DNA from 3 places in the Pseudomonas sp. BW7P1 genome. Region 1 is predicted to be linked to each of the others. Evidence: riboswitches for the same ligand, from Rfam matches in the RefSeq annotation. Region 1 holds a riboswitch; each other region holds the start of a gene.
The links. Region 1 has a riboswitch for cobalamin ahead of NWV16_RS15080 (CbtB domain-containing protein). Riboswitches for the same ligand answer to the same signal wherever they lie in the genome.

Region 1 (3,918 bases):
GGTGGTGATCATGATGGCTGTGGCGGCCGTCGATGTGATCTTCCGCGCCGGCACCCAGACCGATCAGTACATCCAGCGGCAGGCGACCGTTGCTGGCTTCGATGATCTTCACCGCCGGCGGCAGCTCTTCGGCGACTTCCAGGCGCACGCGGGCGAGATCTTCGGGGCTGGTCTGGTCGGCCTTGTTGAGAATCACCAGGTCGGCGCTGGCCAGTTGGTCGGCGAACAGTTCGTGCAGTGGCGATTCGTGGTCCAGGTTCGGATCGAGTTTACGCTGGGCGTCGACCTGATCCGGGAATGCGGCGAAGGTGCCGGCGGCCACAGCCGGGCTGTCGACCACGGTGATCACCGCATCAACGGTGCAGGCGCTGCGAATTTCCGGCCACTGGAAGGCCTGAACCAGCGGTTTTGGCAGGGCCAGCCCCGAGGTTTCGATCAGGATGTGGTCGAGGTCGCCGCGACGGGCCACCAGCTCGCGCATCACCGGGAAGAACTCTTCCTGTACGGTGCAGCACAGGCAGCCGTTGGCCAGTTCGTAAACGCGACCGGTGGCTTCTTCTTCGGTGCAGCCGATGGTGCACTGCTTGAGGATTTCACCGTCGATGCCCAGTTCGCCGAATTCATTGACGATCACCGCAATGCGGCGGCCCTGAGCGTTGTCGAGCATGTGCCGCAGCAAGGTGGTCTTACCCGAGCCGAGGAAACCGGTGACGATGGTGACGGGGAGTTTGGCCAGTGTTTTCATCGGATGCCCTTTGGCAAGGTGGCGGGCATACGGGACGAGGCCGGCAGCGCGCAAGCGTGCCTGGAGAGTTCGCCACCGGATCACCCCGCCCGGTTGAAAGTGAGAATCTGTGACGAGGCAGGTCTCCTGGCTGACGGTGTTCGGGCGTTGGCCCGGTATTCGCTGCGCCTTCCCGCTGGCTCCTGGATTGGGCTGGCAGTGGCGTGGCAGCGAACGGCACCGTTCACAGTTGCGGGGGCAGCCGCGGCTTGGACCGCGTTCCCTTCTTAGCTTCGGCGTAGGCCGAAGAACCTCGAAAGCGCAAGGCTACGCATCGTGTGTTGACCGGTCAATGTTTGGATTGGGGGGCATATCCGTTGCTGCGGGTGTTGCCGCTGGCGGTTTAGCTCTTACAGCGAGTCCCTTTTTCAAACGCCGGAATGCCGGCCCAGCAAAAAGGAACCAAAAGGCTTTGCCCCGGCGTACGGCACTTCGCCTAGGCTCAGTGTTCCCTCGCTACGGTGCCCATCAGGGGGCATCGCCTACGGTTTGCTTCGCTGCACCTCCTCTCGATGTATGCGGCTTCGCCGCACGGCGCTGCGCGCCTGCCCCCTGATGAACACCTCCGCTCGGCCTGCCGAAGAGGCAAAAAATCAAAAGCCAGAGCCAGATCGAGAGCCACTCACCACGATGAGCGTTAGCTCGAGAAAAGCTTTTGATCTCAAGGCCCGTCGGCAGGCTGAGTGGAGGGATTGCTCCGGGGGTGGGAGCGCAGCGACCGTTTGGCGAAGCCAAACACATCGAGAGGAGGTGCAGCGAGGGCCGAACGTCAGGGTAAAGCCTTTTGGGTTACCTTTTCGCTGGGCCGGCACTCCGGCGTTTGGAAAAGGTGACTCGCCGTAAGGGCGAAACCGCCAGCGGCAGCACCCGAAGCAACGGATATGCCCCCAATCCCAATCCCAATTGACTCAAATCCCCCCTCATGGTCTCCTACACAACTTGTTACGGGTGCCCTGCAAAGGGTGAAACGGGAAACCGGTGAATCATGTGCTTTACTCAAAAGCCATGTCAGTCCGGTGCTGCCCCCGCAACGGTAAGCGAGTGAAGTGTCAGATCCACTGTGCCCACGGGCATGGGAAGGTGACGCTTGCAGGTCGGCAGACAGCCACCCCTCGCGAGCCCGGAGACCGGCCCGCAACACACAGTGCGCATCCTGCGTCACTGAACATAACAACCCGCGGTGGGCGGGCGCTGTTCGAACCGCTGCGTGCCCGCTCGCAGGGGTTTTCATGCGCTCCATTCACCCGCTGACACTCCAGAGGGAAGCGCCATGTCGATCACCAGCAGCACCGCCGGCAACACGGACAAAATCGCCAGCACCACCACCCTGAGCCAACGCCTGACCGCTGCGATCTTAGCGTCGATCCTGGGTGCCAGTCTGGTCTACTTCGCCGGTTTCTCGCACATCGAAGCGGTGCACAACGCCGCACACGATACCCGCCACAGCGCCGCGTTCCCGTGCCACTGAGGCCTGACGACATGATCAAGCGTATTGCGCAGACCGCAGGCTTCAGCGGTCTTCTGGCCGCCCTGCTGTTGACCTTGCTGCAAAGCTTCTGGGTTTCGCCGCTGATTCTGCAGGCGGAAACCTTCGAGAAAGCCGAACCGGTGGCCGAGGTCCATGAACACGCCGCCGGCACCGCCGCACACACCCACGATGCCGAAGCCTGGGAGCCGGAAAACGGCTGGCAGCGCGTGGTCTCCACCACCGGCGGCAATCTGGTCGTCGCCGTAGGCTTCGCCCTGATGCTGGCCGGTCTGTACACCCTGCGTGCGCCTACCAAGACTTCGCAAGGCCTGCTCTGGGGTCTGGCCGGTTACGCGACGTTCGTGCTCGCACCGACAATGGGACTGCCACCCGAGCTGCCGGGAACTGCCGCCGCGGATCTGGCCTCGCGCCAGATGTGGTGGATTGGCACTGCCGCTTCGACCGCTGTGGGCCTCGCGCTGATCGTGTTCAGCCGCCACTGGCTGATGAAGATCCTCGGCGTGGCGATCCTCGCCGTGCCACATGTGATCGGTGCGCCGCAACCGGAAGTGCACTCGATGCTCGCTCCGGAAGCACTCGAAGCCCGGTTCAAAATCGCTTCGCAGCTGACCAACGTGGCGTTCTGGCTGGCCCTGGGCCTGATCAGCGCCTGGTTGTTCCGCGGTAAAAGCGATGGTCAGTACCACGCATGACCGATGACAGCGCAGCGCCGACCCTGGTGGTCGGCCTGGGCTGCCAGCGCGGTTGCCCCGCGAGTACGCTGCGCGCCTTGCTCGACCAGGCCTTGCAGGCCCATCACATCGAAATCGAAGCGGTCAAGGCTTTGGCGAGCATCGACCTGAAACGCGACGAACCCGGCCTGCAGGAACTGGCGGCGCAACTGGCGCTGCCGTTGCTGTATTTCAGCAGCGAAGAACTGGCCGGCTATCAGCAGCGACTGAGTCACCATTCACAGATTGCCTTCGAACGCACCGGTTGTTACGGCGTGGCGGAAAGCGCTGCACTGGCGCTCGCAGAACAGTTGATTCAAGCCCCGGCAAAACTGCTGATTTCCCGGCAAAAGTACGCTAAGGCAACCCTGGCATTGGCCGGCGCGGCGTAAATTTCCGATAATCCCCGCTTTCGATCATGAGCATTCTTCATCTGAAGTGCTTATGAAGCCTCGACCCGCCCTACTTTCACAGGATTGAGCGATGACCGTTTACTTCATCGGCGCCGGCCCCGGCGACCCGGAATTGATCACTGTCAAAGGCCAGCGGCTGATCCGCAGTTGCCCGGTGATCATCTATGCAGGATCGCTGGTGCCGGCGGCGGTACTCGAAGGTCATTCGGCTGAAACCGTGGTCAACAGCGCCGAACTGCATCTGGAACAGATCATCGACCTGATCAAGACAGCCCACGCCAACGGCCATGATGTGGCGCGTGTGCATTCGGGCGATCCGAGCCTGTATGGCGCCATCGGCGAGCAGATCCGCTATTTGCGAGAGCTGGAAATCCCGTTTGAAATCGTCCCCGGAGTGACAGCCACCGCCGCATGCGCTGCGCTATTGGGCGCCGAGCTTACGCTGCCGGACATCTCGCAAAGCGTGATCCTGACCCGTTACGCAGACAAGACTGCGATGCCTGCAGGAGAAGAACTGGGCAA
Region 2 (3,918 bases), 560 kb from region 1:
GTGCGTGCGGGTCAGCAAAACGCCGCCCGGTGTCTCGATGCGGTCGTGGGTCAGCAAGTGCCGGCGCAGGGTTTTCCATAGCTGCAAGGCGCCGCGCTGAGTGCAACGCGGGCCGGTGCAGAGAAACACGTGGCGCGCATGCTCGGGCACGTGCGACCAGTCCGGATGCGTGTCGACGCCGTCGATGGTTTTGATCTCGGCCATCAGAAACGGTACGTGTAGCGGACTTCGGAGGTGAAAGGCCGTCCGAGGTTGTCGACGTTGTTCGAACGGCTGGTGACGTAGTCGCGGTCGAACAGGTTTTCCACCAGCAGGCTCACCCGATGCTGATGAGCACCGTCGAGGTAGCGATAGGCATCGGCATCCACCACCGAGTAATGGCCGTACTCGACCTGTTTCGCGCTGATCACATCGCGGATATAACGGATTGCGCCACCGGCGCCCCACATCCGGTCAACCGACTCGTAACCGATGCGCGAACGGGCGAAGAAGCTCGGCACGTCGTTGAGTGTGACGCCAGCGCGGGATTCGGTGAGGTTGCGGGTCATGTCCGCCTGCAGGCTCCATTGCTCGTTGAGTGCCAGTTTCGCGTCCGCCTCGAAACCACGCATCTGGATCCGCCCCTGGCCGTTGACCCACTGGATGTCATCGAGGGTGATCAGGTCATCGATCTTGCGCTTGAACAGGGTGACACTGGCGCTGAACTCACGGTCGATCAGCAGGCCTTTGTAGTCGAGGCCAAGTTCGGCGTTGCGGCTTTTCTCCGGTTTCAGGTTGCGGTTGCCCAGTTCATCGCCCGGTTCGTTGACGAACAGTTGCTCGGCGTTGGGCAGTTTGTAGGCGGTGCCGTACTGCCCACGAACAGACCAGTTTTCATTGAGGTCATACAGCGAAGTGAGCATGCCGACCGTCGCGCTGTCGCCACCGCTCATGGCTTCGTGGCGGATGCCGATGCTCGGATGCCAGTCGGGCAGGGCATCGATCTTCGGCCGTAACTGGGTGTAGAAGGCGTGGGCTTCGGCCTTGTCGTTGTCGATGATCAGCACGTCGTCCTGGCCCTTGAACCACTGGTTGTCCGTACCGAACACCAGCACATGACCGCCGGGCAATTCAGCCTTGCCTTCGGCCTGTACACCCCAGTCGGTGAAGCCCCAGTAGTCGTTGTGATTGATGGTTCGGGTGCCACCGTCAGTGGTGTTGTTGATGCGTGTGTAGCGGGTGTCCCAATCGTTGATGTGGCCTTTGACGAAGTAGCTCAGACGTTCGTTGACGTTCTGCTCGAAGGTCGCCGTGGCGATCTGCTGGATGCGGTCGTTGGTGGTCTTGTGGTTGTCCACCGGGCGGGCAAAATCGAGGTTGGCGTCGGCGTACTGGTAGAACAGTTCCAGGCGCGTGTCATCGCCAAAGGACTGAATCGCCTTGCCGCCGAACGTCGTGACCTCGTAGGCGCGGTTCTTTTCGCTGCTGTTCCGGATGTCACGATTGCGAAACGGCTGATAGCCGTCCGAAACGTTATGGCTGACGTAGGCCAGCAGGCCCAGGTCGCCGAAACCGTTGGTGAAGATGTTCTCGACCCGCGCATCCTCGGTGGTGCCGCCGAACGTATCCACGCCCATGTTCACTTCGCCGGAGGCCTGTCGGCTCTGCGGGCTGCGGGTGACGATGTTGATCACGCCGGACACGGCTTGCGTGCCAAACAGCAGGCTCTGCCCGCCCTTGAGCACTTCGATGCGTTCGATGGCGTTGGCCGGCAGGGTGTCCAGGTACAAGCCTCCGTACAGGCGATTGTTCAGGCGCACGCCGTCGAGCAGGATCAGCGTGTCGTCATTGCGCCCGCCCAGCAGGGAGTAGGTGCCGTAGTCGAACGGGCCGTTTTTCGGCGCGACGTACAGGCCGGGAATGAACATTTGCATGACGCGGCTGACATCGGCACCGGGGCCGGCGCGTTCGATCTGCTCGCGGGTGACGATCTCGACCTTGCTGCCGAATTGCGCCATGTCGGCGACGGTGGTGGACTCCACGGACGGCGCGGAAATGATTTGCTGGGAGAGTTGCAGCGGCGTGTCATCGGCCAGCAGCAGCGGGCTGAACAGGCAGCCGAGCAACAGGGATGGAGCCTTGGTGTTGAAAGGATTGATCATCGTCTTCTCGAAAGGATCTTCGCAGAAGAGCATGCAGGAGAAGGCATCGCGCACGCGCCGACACCGGCCCATGCCCGCCCACCGCAGGAGTTTGCCAAAAGCATTTCAGGCCGGTCTCCGGGCTCGCGCGTCTGGAGGCTTTCACCTTCCCATGGCCGTCTGGCCACAGTGGTCTGTCGAAAGCATCACGCGCCTACCGTTGCGGGGGCAGCACCGGACTTGTTCGAAAGGAACGTACCGGTTTCCCGTTTCACCCCATGCACGGCGGCATGGGACACCTGAAACAGGGCGGCATCTGAACATCCGGGTGGGCGCTCGTCAACTTCGCTTGTGGTGTGAGAGCTCCTGCAGAGTCGATGTGCAGACGTGCGCATGAGGCGAACGCCGACACTTGCATCATCGGGGCTCTGGTTCTAATGGAAGTTCGAGAGCATAAACGCTGAAATAATCGCCGCGGCGAGTACAAACATCATGATGAAAATGATGTTCAGCCTGAGCCGGTTTGAGCTTTCGAGTTTATTGAGCCTGACGACCAGCTCGTTGAGCTGGGCCGAGGTTGCCAACCCCTTTATCGCATTGGCCAATGCTTCTTGGGCGATGGAGTCTTCCGTTTTTTTTTCGATAGGGTGTGTTTTTAATCTTATTTCCCCCTTGACCTTCGTCAGTCTGAGCGCAACGGCACCAGCCAGAAGCGGGATAGCCAGGTATTGCAAAAATTTCAGATACCGTTCGTAGACTTTGGCAGCATATTTCGTGCTGTCTATTGAGCCTTTTTGCTCCTTGTAATCTGCGTAAGCTTGTTTGAAGCGCTTCATTCGTTCAACTATCAGCGGATTGGTAAATTTTTCAGCTTCTGGGAAAACGCTGTCGTAATTCCTGAAAATATTTATGTCTACCTCAGTGTTTACGCGGTTGGCAGGACGAATTTTTTGAAACAGATTGCAGGCGCCAGCTAGCTGCCGGGCTGACTCTTTCGCCAAGTCTTCTTCCGTTGAAACTGGCAAGCAGATTGTGGCATCGCTTAATTCGTCTGCTGCGATATTCAGGGACTGGGCAGAAAGCTGACCAAAGGTTTCTTCCACTCTTAGATTTGAGAGCTTTGAGTCCAGGCCAACCTGGATAAATTGAAATACAAGGCCCAACGAGCCTGCGATGATCCAGGCGTAATCAACTCTTTTCCAATGAATATCATTAAACCGACTTGGCAATAAACGACTTTGCCAAACGAATAACCAGCAAAAGCAAATAAACAGACCCAGAATTCCGAGAATGGCGTAAGCCGAATACTCGAACATTTCTTTGATCAACGATAACTCCATGTCGTGCTCTTTTTTTCAGTGAAATATCAATTGGTTTTCGCGGGCGCTTCAGACAACCGTCACCTGCGCCTGGCTTTGTTGCACGAACCGCTCGATCAGCCAACGCGCCGCCGGGCCCGGTGGCACATCGGTGCGGTAGATCGCATCAAAGGTGTATTGCCCGCTGCGGTATTCCGGCAGGTCCAGTTTCACCAGTCGGCCACTGTCCAGGTCTTCCTGGATCATCGGCCTGGGCATGTTGCCCCAGCCGATGCCTTCGCGCAGCAGCATGTGTTTGGCGCCCAGGTCTGCCAGACGCCAGGTGCGGCTGCTGAGGACGGCGAAATCCTTGTCCCTGGTCAGCTCTGAGCGATCCGACAGCACCAGTTGCGTGTGCTCGCGACCGGCACCGGGAATATTGGCTTCGGTGCATGCCAAAGGATGATTCGGCGCCGCCACGGGGATCAGCTCCACGCTGC
Region 3 (3,918 bases), 1.4 Mb from region 1:
CATTTTCATACAGCAGTTCACTGAGCGGACGCTCCTGCGCCCAGCCGTCGAGTACCAGCATCGGCGCCGGATAGAATGCCTCGACCGGCCCCAGGCAAAGCACCGCAAGCGGCTTGGCCCCTGCCGGCAGCTTCAGCAGATCGGCCAGCGCCTGCGGTTCGAACAGCGACACCCAGCCCATGCCCAGGCCTTCGGCGCGAGCGGCCAGCCACAGGTTCTGGATCGCGCAGGACAGCGACGCCATGTCCATTTCCGGCAGCGTGCGGCGCCCGAAAATGTGCCGTTCGCGGTCGTCCATCAACGCAGCAACCAGCACTTCGGCGCAGTCATTGATGCCTTCGACCTTGAGTTTCATGAACTCGTCACTGCGCTCGCCAAGTGCCTCGGCGGTGCGCACGCGTTCTTCCTCTACAAGATTGCGGATCTGACCACGCAAGGCGCGGTCGCTGATGCGAATGAAGCGCCACGGCTGCATCAGGCCGACGCTCGGTGCCTGATGCGCGGCCTCAAGCAATCGGCGCAGCAATCGGGGCTCGACCGTGCCGCCGCTGAAGTGGCGCATGTCGCGGCGTTCGGCGATGGCGCGGTAAACCGCTGCGCGCTCGGACTCAGTGAATGCGTTGTCGGTCATGGCACCAACAGCGCAGCGATCGCCGACGGATTCGACGGGAAATAAAAGTGCACGTAGGAGGCTGTCATCCTTCCTTCGCGATACACCGCTTCCGCCCCGCGCCCACCGTTGGGGCTGTGGCCTCGGGCAATCGGTGTCAGTTCGGTGGTGGTCAGGGAATGGTGATAGGTGTGGCCGCGCAGCAGGCCTTCCGGCAGTTCGACGGACTGCAACGCCAGTGCCGCCAGACGCTTTTGCATCACCGCATCCCCCTTGAGCAAACCGACCAGTCCGGCGCGGATGCCTTCGACATCGGTCAACGAATCCAGCAGATAGAGCATTCCGCCACACTCGGCGAGCAGCGGCTTGCCGGCGGCGTGATGCACGCGGATGGCTTCGAGCATTTCGGTGTTTTGCGCCAAGACAACGTGGTGCAGTTCCGGATAACCGCCAGGCAGATACAGACTGTCGGCCTCGGGCAACGCCGTGTCGTGGATCGGCGAGAAGAAATTCAACTGCGCGCCCATCGCCCGCAACAGATCGAGACTGGCGCCATAAGTGAAAGCGAAGGCTTCGTCACGGGCGACAGCAATGCGCACACCTTCGAGCAGTCTTTCGGTCTTCACGGTTTCAGGCGCGGCGAATTCGACGGCCGGCGGCAGCGCGACCTCGCACGTGCCGGCCAGCGCTTCGGCAGCGGCGTCGAGGCGCACATCGAGGTCATTGAGTTCGCTGGCCTGCACCAGGCCGAGATGGCGGCTTGGCAACTCGATCCCGGTTTCCCGGGACAGCGCGCCGTACCAGCGCAAACCTTCGGTGAGACTGCCTTCGAGCAATTGCGCATGGCGCACGGTGCCGACGCGATTGGCCAACACGCCGGCGAACGGCAAGTCCGGCTGATAGCGCGCCAGGCCCAGGGCCAGCGCACCGAACGTCTGGGCCATGGCGGTGCCGTCGATCACGCCGAGCACGGGAACACCGAAATGCCGGGCCAGATCGGCGCTCGACGGTGTGCCATCGAACAAGCCCATCACGCCTTCGATCAGGATCAGATCGGCGTCGGCGGCGGCTTCCCACAACAGGCGACGGCTTTCCTGCTCGCCGACCATCCACATGTCCAGTTGATAGACCGGTGCACCGCTGGCGCGCTCGAGGATCATCGGATCGAGAAAATCCGGCCCGCACTTGAACACCCGGACCTTGCGCCCCTGATTGCGGTGCAGGCGGGCCAGCGCGGCGGTGACGGTGGTCTTGCCCTGGCCGGAGGCCGGCGCGGCAATCAGAACCGCCGGACAGTGACGAGGCTGATTCAAAGTTCGACGCCTTTCTGCGCTTTGATACCGGCCTGGAAGGCGTGCTTGATCATGCCCATTTCGGTGACGGTGTCGCCCATCTCGATCATTTCCGGTTTGGCGGCGCGGCCGGTGACGATGACGTGTTGCATCGGCGGACGGGCCTGCAAGTCGCTGAGCACCCGATCCAGGTTGAGGTAACCGTGCTTGAGGGCAATGTTCAGCTCATCGAGCACCACCAGACCGATCGACGGATCACGCAGCAACTCACGAGAAACCTCCCAGGCAGCCTCGGCGGCGGCGATGTCGCGCTGGCGGTCCTGGGTTTCCCAGGTGAAGCCTTCGCCCATCACATGAAAACGCACCTGCTCGGGGAAGCGGCGGAAGAACAGCTCTTCCCCGGTGCTGTTGCGGCCCTTGATGAACTGCACCACACCGCACTGCATACCGTGGCCCATGGCACGGGCGAGCATGCCGAACGCCGAGCTGCTTTTGCCTTTGCCGTTGCCGGTCAACACCAGCACCAGACCGCATTCGTCTGGCGAATTGGCGATGCGCTCGTCGATCACGGCTTTTTTGCGCTGCATGCGCGCCAGGTGACGCTCGTCGCGTTCGAGGGAATCAGTCATGGGGAGCTCTCCGTTGAGGCTGGATAACGGCGGGCAGGCACAAGAATAGACGGCAACAAGCCTGGCATCGCCCACCGTGATGCCGCTGGATGGATCAGGCCGGTCTCCGGGCTCATGAGCGGCTCACGCCTGGCTGCGCGCCTTCCCGCTTTGCAGCAGTGGCATCGAACGCAGCTTTCACTCATTTACCGTTGCGGGGGCAGCGCCGGGATCGTGATGGCTCTTCGCGTGAAGACAATCCTCACCGGCTTCCCTGTTTCACTCTGTCGACAGCGGTCACAGAGCACCTGAAACAAGCCGCGAAGGTTAGAGGGTTGGGGGTGGAGCGTCAAATGAAGAGGGCGCTGCGCGGCAAATAACTGCCGCCGATCAATTATCTGACGCCAATCTTGTGCCACACTGTCAGCAGTGATATCAAAGAGCCATGCTTTTTGACTGCAGAGAGCACATCACAATAACAAGGGAGAGCACCATGCAAGGCATGATCATCAGCAATCCGCGGCTGGAATTCCTGCGCCCGGTGCTGGAACGCTGGTTCGACTGCATCGACCGCTACAACGCCGTGCGCGGCGACAACGACACACCCTACTGGCACGACGAGAAAGCCAACCTCGGCTTGCTGTCCGCCGCCGCCTGGATGGCCGAACTGGTGACCCTGCGCGACACCGCCACCCGCAAGCAGAATGAAGAAGGCGAACGCAATGCCCGGGCCGACCTGTTTCTGGCCGGCGCCGAAGATCGCGCCTACATCCAGGCGACTCAGCGCTGGCCGCGGGTCAACAGCCTGCACCTGACCCAGGCGCTGGCCGATATCACCAGTGACGCGAAGCGCATCAGCTACGCCAGCGATCTCAAGCTCGGCTGCCTGTTCGTCGCTCCGCAGAAAGCCCAGCACAGCGCCAGCCCTGAAGAACTGCAGGACATGGTCGACGACCTGCAAAAGGAACACACCTGCGCCGTCGCCTGGTATTTCCCCTACGCCTACCGCAAATTGCGCAGCGAGGCCGGCAACTATCACCCCGGCATTGCCGTGCTGTTCAAGGAAGCTCGCGGCTGAGGAGTTGAACCATCGGGCTCGCGCACTTCTCTATGATCAGGAATGCATTCATAGGGAAGATCAGCAATGCGCAAGCCCCACCTCCTTTTCGTCATCGCACTCGCCGGCGGGCTCAGCGCCTGCGGCGAATCCTCCAGCCTGCAAGTCTCGGACGGCACCGGCCCGTCTCCCAAACTGCCCGAACCGAATAAAACCCTGATCCCGACGGTGAACATCGCCCCGGCGATCGGCTGGCCGGCCGGCGCGAAACCGACGCCGGCGGCAGGCACTCAGGTAGCGGCATTTGCCGAGAACCTTGATCACCCGCGCTGGCTCTACGTGCTGCCCAAT

Region 2: it holds a riboswitch for cobalamin, as region 1 does, so the genes downstream of both, NWV16_RS12610 (TonB-dependent receptor plug domain-containing protein) here and NWV16_RS15080 (CbtB domain-containing protein) in region 1, are expected to answer to the same signal.
Region 3: it holds a riboswitch for cobalamin, as region 1 does, so the genes downstream of both, cobO (cob(I)yrinic acid a,c-diamide adenosyltransferase) here and NWV16_RS15080 (CbtB domain-containing protein) in region 1, are expected to answer to the same signal.

The regions. Positions count from the first base shown of each region.
Region 1 covers NZ_CP103374.1:3,384,272-3,388,189, forward strand. The annotation lists gene cobW (cobalamin biosynthesis protein CobW) at 1-745, opposite strand, end outside; cobalamin riboswitch at 844-1,055, opposite strand; cobalamin riboswitch at 1,714-1,935, shown strand; gene NWV16_RS15080 (CbtB domain-containing protein) at 2,055-2,252, shown strand; gene NWV16_RS15085 (CbtA family protein) at 2,264-2,965, shown strand; gene NWV16_RS15090 (cobalamin biosynthesis protein) at 2,962-3,375, shown strand; gene cobM (precorrin-4 C(11)-methyltransferase) at 3,467-3,918, shown strand, end outside.
Region 2 covers NZ_CP103374.1:2,821,260-2,825,177, forward strand. The annotation lists gene NWV16_RS12605 (ferredoxin) at 1-204, opposite strand, end outside; gene NWV16_RS12610 (TonB-dependent receptor plug domain-containing protein) at 204-2,141, opposite strand; cobalamin riboswitch at 2,232-2,438, opposite strand; gene NWV16_RS12615 (hypothetical protein) at 2,555-3,460, opposite strand; gene NWV16_RS12620 (LysR family transcriptional regulator) at 3,509-3,918, opposite strand, start outside.
Region 3 covers NZ_CP103374.1:1,987,877-1,991,794, reverse strand. The annotation lists gene bluB (5,6-dimethylbenzimidazole synthase) at 1-631, opposite strand, end outside; gene NWV16_RS09045 (cobyrinate a,c-diamide synthase) at 628-1,923, opposite strand; gene cobO (cob(I)yrinic acid a,c-diamide adenosyltransferase) at 1,920-2,531, opposite strand; cobalamin riboswitch at 2,611-2,837, opposite strand; gene NWV16_RS09035 (hypothetical protein) at 3,004-3,588, shown strand; gene NWV16_RS09030 (PQQ-dependent sugar dehydrogenase) at 3,655-3,918, shown strand, end outside.